DNA from 2 places in the Neobacillus sp. OS1-32 genome. Region 2 is predicted to be linked to the other one. Evidence: a T-box and tRNA genes for the amino acid it is inferred to sense, from the RefSeq annotation. Region 2 holds a T-box; the other holds one or more tRNA genes.
The links. A T-box is a leader RNA that pairs with one kind of tRNA and senses whether it is charged. The one in region 2 lies ahead of pheS (phenylalanine--tRNA ligase subunit alpha), so its partner is inferred to be a tRNA-Phe.

Region 1: it has a tRNA-Phe gene. The T-box ahead of pheS (phenylalanine--tRNA ligase subunit alpha) is inferred to sense a tRNA for this amino acid. The anticodon was not compared.

The regions. Positions count from the first base shown of each region.
Region 1 is NZ_CP133263.1:3,349,136-3,353,612, forward strand. It holds gene RCG24_RS16730 (adenylosuccinate synthase) at 115-1,407, shown strand; tRNA gene RCG24_RS16735 (tRNA-Lys) at 2,312-2,387, shown strand; tRNA gene RCG24_RS16740 (tRNA-Glu) at 2,403-2,474, shown strand; tRNA gene RCG24_RS16745 (tRNA-Asp) at 2,666-2,742, shown strand; tRNA gene RCG24_RS16750 (tRNA-Phe) at 2,925-2,997, shown strand; gene RCG24_RS16755 (peptidoglycan DD-metalloendopeptidase family protein) at 3,373-4,477, shown strand, end outside.
Region 2 is NZ_CP133263.1:154,963-159,439, forward strand. It holds gene RCG24_RS00855 (IS4 family transposase) at 1-1,005, opposite strand, end outside; gene sspI (small acid-soluble spore protein SspI) at 1,202-1,411, opposite strand; gene RCG24_RS00865 (TrmH family RNA methyltransferase) at 1,528-2,280, shown strand; T-box leader at 2,341-2,583, shown strand; gene pheS (phenylalanine--tRNA ligase subunit alpha) at 2,744-3,781, shown strand; partial or broken gene pheT (phenylalanine--tRNA ligase subunit beta) at 3,794-4,477, shown strand, end outside.

The sequences.
Region 1 (4,477 bases), 1.1 Mb from region 2:
GCATTTATTATACAAAATGTTCGTGTTTTATTGATTTTTGCAGTTTATATTGGTACACTATAGGGGTGGAAAATATTAAATTACCTAAAAGCGAATATTTCGGAGGTGCCTTTCATGTCATCAGTTGTTGTTGTTGGAACACAATGGGGAGACGAAGGAAAAGGGAAAATTACCGATTTTCTGTCAGAAAATGCAGAGGTTATAGCTCGTTATCAAGGGGGAAATAATGCAGGTCATACGATTAAATTTGATGGTGTAACGTATAAATTGCATTTGATCCCATCAGGTATTTTTTATAAAGAAAAGATAAGTGTGATTGGAAATGGAATGGTCGTCGATCCTAAAGCGCTTGTTGAGGAACTGGCCTATTTACATGAGCAGGGCATTTCAACCGATAATTTGAGAATTAGTAACCGGGCCCATGTAATTCTGCCATATCATATCAGACTGGACGAAGTCGAAGAATTACGCAAAGGCGCCAATAAGATTGGTACAACGAAAAAAGGCATTGGTCCGGCTTATATGGACAAGGCTGCCCGCGTCGGCATTCGCATTGCCGATCTGCTTGACTATGAAGTTTTCGAAGCAAAATTGGAACAAAATTTGGCTGAGAAAAACCGCTTATTTGAGCGGATTTATGAAGTGGAAGGCTTTAAAAAGGAAGATATTCTTGATGAATACTATGAATACGGTCAGCAATTTAAACAATATGTTTGCGATACATCGGTTGTATTAAATGATGCTTTGGATGAAGGAAAACGCGTCCTATTTGAGGGGGCGCAAGGCGTAATGCTGGATATTGACCAAGGCACCTACCCATTTGTAACGTCATCAAATCCAGTTGCTGGCGGTGTGACTATTGGTTCTGGTGTAGGCCCTTCAAAAATTAACCATGTAGTTGGTGTTTGTAAGGCCTATACTTCCCGCGTTGGAGACGGTCCGTTTCCTACAGAACTGCATGATGAAATCGGCCAGAAAATTCGGGAAGTGGGTCGTGAATATGGTACAACAACTGGGCGTCCGCGCCGGATTGGCTGGTTTGACAGCGTTGTTGTCCGCCACGCACGCCGTGTCAGCGGTTTAACCGACCTCTCTCTCAATTCGATTGACGTCTTAACAGGAATTGAGACGCTAAAAATATGTACTGCCTACCGTTATAAGGATGAAGTGATTACCGATTATCCGGCAAGTCTGAAAGTTTTATCGGAATGTGATCCGATTTACGAGGAGCTTCCTGGCTGGACAGAAGATATTACTGGTGTTAAATCTTTAGATGAACTGCCTGTCAATGCCCGCCACTATGTGGAGCGCATCACCCAGCTGACAGGTATTCCACTGTCGACATTCTCTGTCGGTCCCGATCGGACGCAGACAAACGTTGTCCGCAGCGCCTGGAGACAGATCTAATTGTAATGAAGAGTTAAGAAACCTTCCGCGTTCGGAGGGCTTCTTTAACTTTAATTGGATGCTAAGAGGTAAAGTTGAGTTGCTAGCGGACAGCAGCAGATTGTTTTTCGGAGCTTTGAAGGATAAAATAAGGTTGGTAGCTGAGGAAAGCGTCTTTCATCGGGGTTATGAAGGACAAAACCTGTTAAAAAACCGAGGAAAATGTCTTTCATCAGGGTTATGAAGGACAAAGCGTGTTAAAAAACCAAGGGAAATGTCTTTCATTAGGGTTATGAAGGACAAAGCGTGTTAGAAAACCGAGGGAAATGTCTTTCATTAGGGTTATGAAGGACAAAAAGTGTTAAAAAACCGAGGGAAGTGTCTTTCATCGGGGTTATGAAGGACAAAACGTGTTAGAAAACCGAGGGAAGTGTCTTTCATCAGGGTTATGAAGGACAAACCGTGTTAGAAAACCGAGGGAAGTGTCTTTCATCGGGGTTATGAAGGACAAACCGTGTTAGAAAACCGAGGAAAATGTCTTTCATCAGGGTTATGAAGGACAAAACGTGTTAGAAAACCGAGGAAAGTGTCTTTCATCAGGGTTATGAAGGACAAAACCTGTTAAAAAACCGAGGGAAATGTCTTTCATCAGGGTTATGAAGGACAAAACGTGTTAGAAAACCGAGGAAAATGTCTTTCATCGGGGTTATGAAGGACAAAACGTGTTAGAAAACCGAGGAAAATGTCTTTCATCAGGGTTATGAAGGACAAAACTGTAAGAAAAACAAGAAGAATTGTCTTTAATAAGATATCTTTAGGACGAAACTACAAGAAAAAGATAAAAAGAATTAAAAAAGTATTGCACTTTATACAATAAACATGCTATGATAAAAAACGTCGTCACAAACTGATAATAAAGTAGTATGAGCCATTAGCTCAGTCGGTAGAGCATCTGACTTTTAATCAGAGGGTCGAAGGTTCGAGTCCTTCATGGCTCACCATTTTTCATCAAAATTGGCCCCTTGGTCAAGCGGTTAAGACACCGCCCTTTCACGGCGGTAACACGGGTTCGAATCCCGTAGGGGTCACTAGAAAAGCGGAAGGCGCCCGCTAATCGGCGACAAGCATAAGACGGGCCGGCCTGAAGGTTGTTTTTTAACCTACTGGACGGATTGGCTTATGACCTCGAGCCGATGGAGCCTGTAGCTAGACATCGGCATTTGGCGGGTCGGTGAAAGACTGGCAAGGACGGTCTCCTTGCTGATTCGTCATTAATATTGGTCTGGTAGTTCAGCTGGTTAGAATGCCTGCCTGTCACGCAGGAGGTCGCGGGTTCGAGTCCCGTCCAGACCGCCACCATACATAACTTTGTACAGTAAAAAATTTATATGGCTCAGTAGCTCAGTCGGTAGAGCACGTCCGAATAAGCTACTTTGAATAAGCTTCAGCGTACCCATCGAGCCGCATCTTGAAGAGACCCTCTGAGATGAGGACGAAGGACGAGCACTATTAAGTTTTAGGAAACAATAACCTCATATGGCTCAGTAGCTCAGTCGGTAGAGCAAAGGACTGAAAATCCTTGTGTCGGCGGTTCGATTCCGTCCTGAGCCATCTTATTCTAAAAAACGCTTGCACATGGCAAGCGTTTTTTAGCTTCCTTCAGTTTAATTTAATTGTAAAATTCCCTTCAATTTTCAACAGCCACAAACCAATATACTCCAATCCATAAGTTTACGATGCCCCTCTCTTAGTACTAGGAAAACTCTTGAATGATAGGAATTTTAGCCTGGTCGAATGACCGAATTATAGGCAGATTTTACTGGCATATTTCATAAAAAATAGGAAAATGTCAGCGATTATACATTTATATTACATTATTAAGACTGCAACATTATTCGAAAAAAACTATGGTAAAGTAAAATAGGTTTGAAAATCTGGAAGACTTTGATCATGAGAGTACTAGTTTAAAAGGTTTAGGAGGATAAAATGGCCTTTTCGAATAAGCGATATTTAATATTAAAGACTTCAGTTATTTCAACACTGGCAGTCTCGACAATTGCATTTAGCACCGGTCCACTTGCCTTTGCTAACACAGATAAAACGAATGCCTATCAGGTTTATGTTAATGGTACATATGCCGGCAATATTAGCAATAAAAAGGTCGTCAACCCAATGTCTGAAAAACCAGAAGAGATCAGCAAATCTCAACCAACATCTGCTCCAAAAGACCTATACATACCAGAACGTGTTTTATCCAATACTGCTAAAGGCACTCAACCAATCAAAACCTTAAAGGATGTATTTCAGATAAAGATTCAAGCCGCTGCCATTGTGATTGATGGAAAGCCAGTAGTTTATCTAGATCGTAAAGAAACTGCCCAGGAGGTTATGAGAAACCTTATGCTTCAATATGTTTCCAAGGATCAATTAGAGGAGCTTGAAGCTAGAAAGTCTTCCCTGGATAAGGCTTTACCACCATTAAAGGATGATGAGACGCGGATAGTAGACGTTCATTTTTCTAAAAATGTTTCTGTCAGCGAACAGAACGTTGAGCCTGAAAAAATTTTGGCGCTTAGGGATGCCGTCACCTATTTGCAAAAAGGAACAGTACAAGATAGAAAATATACGGTTCAGAACGGCGATACACTTGAATCAATTGCCCGGCAGCATGGCTTAAAGCTAAAAGACCTCTTAGAATTGAACCCGCAGCTTTCAGAGAAAACACTTTTAAAAATTGGTCAAGAAATGAATGTTACCACACTTACCCCACTATTGGAAGTAATCGTGGAAAAGGAAACAAAGAAAAAAGAAACCATTCCGTTTGCTACCAAAACGGTTGAAAACTCAAGTTTAACCAAAGGGCATACAAAAATAACCCAAGAAGGCAAGGATGGGCTGCAATCGGTAATCTATAATATTACCGAACAAAACGGCACCGAAACCTATAAGGAAAAAGTTAGCCAACAAACTCTTAAGCAGCCGGTAAACCGTGTTGTTGTCAAGGGAACGAAGGTTATTCCTTCCCGAGGTGAAGGAGACTTTGCCTGGCCGACAGTTGGCGGCTATATTTCCAGTCAAATGGGGTATCGCT
Region 2 (4,477 bases):
AATTTGCGCTAGAACATGTAGGCAAAAAACAATGAGTGCAATGAACACTTGATTCTGAATCGCCCATTCGCTTTGACCGTAAAACTTTTTTATGCTGAGGTGCTGTTTGATCCATTTGAAAAATAATTCAATGGCCCAGCGTGATTTGTACATCTCTGAAATTTCATCAGCTTCCAAATCGAAACGGTTGGTGATTAAATGGAGTTCATTTCCTTTTGAATCCAGAACTTTTATCAGTCGAAAATAATTTTCAGCACGATTTTGTGTGGTTCCAATCAACACCATTTGGTCCGATAAAACAGAAGAATTTTCCGGTAGTTTAAAGTTGTAAACTTCCCGTATAACAGCGTTCTTACGTAACCTTGAAAGAAAAAAGTAACCATCATCGGTCATGCGGTCAAAACGTTCGTAATCTAAGTAACCACGGTCGAACACATACATGCATTCTTTGTCATCTACCATGATTTCAAGCTGGCCACGATCATGTTCTTTTGCCGTAGTCATAACGGCTTTTTCCGGGTAAGAAGTGCCTTTTTCCATAAATACAAGCCGCAAATGCAGTTTTACTCCAGCCTTTGTTTTGCGGAATTTTGCCCATTTATGATTCGTCAAATTGAGTGGCAAGGTACTTGAATCGATGATTTTTAATGGCATCACAAGTTTTGTGTAATGTGTTTTGACATGAATTTGGGACACCAAATCAAGAAAAAGCCTTTGGAATAGATCAGGATTCATCCCATTTAAACGGCGTGACAGCTGAGAAATACTAATAGAATCAAGGTCAATTTCCTTTTGAAGCTGATCATCGAAAAGGTAATCTCCAAGCGCATGAAGGCTTTCCACTTCTTGTAGCTGCGCAAAAAGAAGTAATTTTAGGAACGACTCCGTCGTTAATTTCTTTGTATAGTAATCTAATTTCATCGTTTTCACCTGTTCCTCAAATAATTGAAGATTTATTGGTGAAAACCATTGTCCAAATGAAGTTTTTCGTGTAATCTTGTCCATGAGCTAGTCCTTTTATATTGGATTTGGACGGATTACCACCTGACCTATCCATTATAAAGGACTTTTTCTTTGCAGAGAATAATAAAATTGAACATTTCGAGTATTCCTAATAGTTAAATTAAATTAATGCAACACTAGTGAATACCTATATAAAATAAAAACTGCCGGTCCATGGATCGGCAGCCCTTTATAAATTTTATTGCTTTAACCCGTTTTCAAGGGTGCTGAGCATTTCCTTTTTCTCATCTTCAGAGGAATGTTGCCAGATGACCTCAAAAAGAACGCCAAGACCAGGCAGCATTTTTTCCTCACCACTTTGAATGGCATCAACAATGGTATCTTCTAATTGTTCTTGCGTATTTCCGGAAACATTGTGAATAATGGCATTGCGTAAATTCAAGTTCAAAATCAATACACCCCTTCAGTAACATCATTTTCACTAATATGATTTTCTCTTTTTGGTTTTATTATGTATTTTCGTTATAATATTAAAATCAAAGGTAATTAAAGGGGAAAAAATCATTGAAGTACATTCAATCATTACAAAATCCACAAGTGAAGCAATGGAAAAAGCTATTAACCAAAAAAGAACGGGATCGCTCCGGTACCTTTTTAATCGAAGGCTTTCATTTAGTCGAGGAGGCCCTTAAAGAAGGGCTGGTATTAGAGGTGATTGTTTCTGAAAAAATTGGACTACCACCCCGCCTTGATATCGGTTCAGCGGCTGTTATAACGGTTACGGAGGAAATAGCTGATTCACTGTCAGATACAGAGACACCGCAGGGCATCTATGCTGTTTGCCGCCAGCCAAAAATAAATGAGGGTGTTTCAAATGCTAAAACTTATTTGCTAATTGATGCCGTCCAAGATCCGGGAAATCTTGGAACGATGATCCGTACCGCCGATGCTGCGGGAATGGATGCTGTTATTGTCGGCCGCGGCAGTGTGGATGTATACAATTCAAAAGTGTTACGGTCGGCTCAGGGCAGCCACTTTCACCTTCCGATTATTAGAGGAGATTTAGGAACATGGATTGACAGGCTGCAGAAAAAAAATATTCCTGTTTACGGAACAGCACTTGAAGGGGCGGCAACATATACGGATATTCCAGCTGGTGAAACATTTGCCTTAATCGTTGGTAATGAGGGCAGCGGGGTGAACAAAGACCTGCTTTCTACGACAACGGCAAACCTTTATATTCCGATTTATGGCAAGAGTGAATCATTGAATGTCGCTGTTGCTACAGGAATTCTGTTATATTATTTGAAAAAATAGGCGAAACTTGTTTGAAACGCTTGAAAAATTAGTATATAATAATGAACAATGTTAATGAAAATAAAGACGATGACGGAGAAAAGTATTATACTTGTTTGACCATCCAGGGAGAGAGTGCCGTGACTGGAAGCATTCTTATGGAAAAGGTATAAGAAGTTCACCTCCTGAGTTGGCATCGGGACCATTTCGATCATGAAATGTAAAGATGCATCGGCGAAAAGCCGTTATCCCAATCAAGTGAACACCAGTGTCTGACATAGGTGTTTATAAGGGTGGTACCGCGACAATAACCTCGTCCCTTTTTGGGATGGGGTTTTTTTATTTTCTGAATTGTCCAGCTACAGCGCCTGAAGACTAAGGAAATCTTCTTAGAATAATTATCGCAGGAACAAGCTGTGCTTGTTCCGAAGGCGCTTCCGCTTTTCGCGGTGCCTGACACCAAAATATAAGGAGGAAAAGGATCATGCAAGAGCGTTTAAAAGAGCTGCAGGCAGAAGCGATTGAAAAGGTTGAACAGGCTTCGAGCTTAAAGGAATTGAATGACATCCGCGTTGCTTATTTAGGAAAAAAAGGTCCGATTACCGAGGTCCTTCGAGGTATGGGAAAACTTTCTGCAGAGGAGCGTCCAGTTATCGGGGCTTTTGCCAACGAAGTCCGGGCAGCTATTTCTGCAAAAATTGAAGAGAAACAAGCCGAGCTGGAGGAAGCAGCGGTGCAAGCCAAATTGGCATCAGAAACCATCGATGTTACTTTACCAGGGCGCCCGGTTAAGCTAGGCAACCATCACCCGTTAACCAAAATTATCGAAGAAATCGAAGACTTATTTATCGGTATGGGTTATGAGGTAGCGGAAGGGCCGGAGGTAGAACAGGACTACTATAATTTCGAGGCCCTGAACCTGCCGAAAGGACACCCGGCACGAGACATGCAGGATTCCTTCTATATTACAGAAGACATTTTATTACGGACGCATACATCACCAGTACAAGCCCGGACAATGGAAAAGCACGAAGGGAAAGGTTCTATCAAAATTATTTGCCCTGGTAAAGTGTACCGCCGCGACAATGATGATGCGACACACTCTCACCAATTCATGCAGATTGAAGGTCTCGTTGTTGGTGAAAACATCCGTATGAGTGACCTGAAAGGAACACTAGAAGTGTTTGCTAAGAAAATCTTCGGTGAAGACCGGGAAATCAGACTGCGTCCAAGCTTTTTCCCATTTACAGAGCCATCCGTAGAAATGGATATTTCATGTAAAATTTGTGGCGGCCATGGCTGCAGCGTTTGCAAGCATACCGGCTGGATTGAAATTCTCGGTGCCGGCATGGTTCATCCAAATGTACTTGAAATGGCCGGCTATGATTCGAGAGTATTCAATGGATTTGCCTTTGGCATGGGCCCGGAACGGATTGCCATGCTGAAATATGGCGTTGATGATATCCGTCATTTCTATACCAATGATGTTCGATTCTTAAAACAGTTTGCAGTTGAAGAGTAGGAGGTTTAGGATATGTTGGTTTCATATAAATGGCTCCAAGACTATGTTGATTTATCGGGAATCACAGCGAAGGAGCTTGCTGAAAAAATCACCAAAAGCGGGATTGAAGTCGAAGGAGTAGAGGTTCTAAATGAAGGTATTAAAGGGGTTGTTGTCGGCTATGTGCTTGAGCGCGAGCAGCACCCAAATGCCGATAAATTAAACAAATGCTTGGTTGATATTGGCGCCGGCGAACCGGTGCAAATTATTTGCGGCGCCCCGAATGTTGATAAAGGACAAAAGGTTGCAGTTGCCACGGTTGGGGCAAAATTGCCGGGCGGTGTGAAAATTAAACGAGCCAAGCTTCGCGGCGAAGTATCAAACGGGATGATTTGCTCGCTTCAAGAGTTGGGCATGGAGGGAAAAATTGTTCCGAAAGAATATGCAGAAGGAATTTTTGTTTTTCCACAAGACGCGGAAGTTGGCACTGACGCGATTGCTCTATTGAATCGAAACGACGAGATCCTTGAGCTCAGTCTAACGCCAAACAGAGCGGACTGCTTAAGTATGCTTGGAGTTGCCTATGAAGTGGCAGCAATTTTAGGAAGAGAAGTAAAACTTCCGGAAACGAAACTTGAACCTGTAGCTGAAAAGGCATCTGATTACGTCAAGGTTGTCGTTGAAGCACCGGAAGATAACCCATTGTATGTGGCGAAA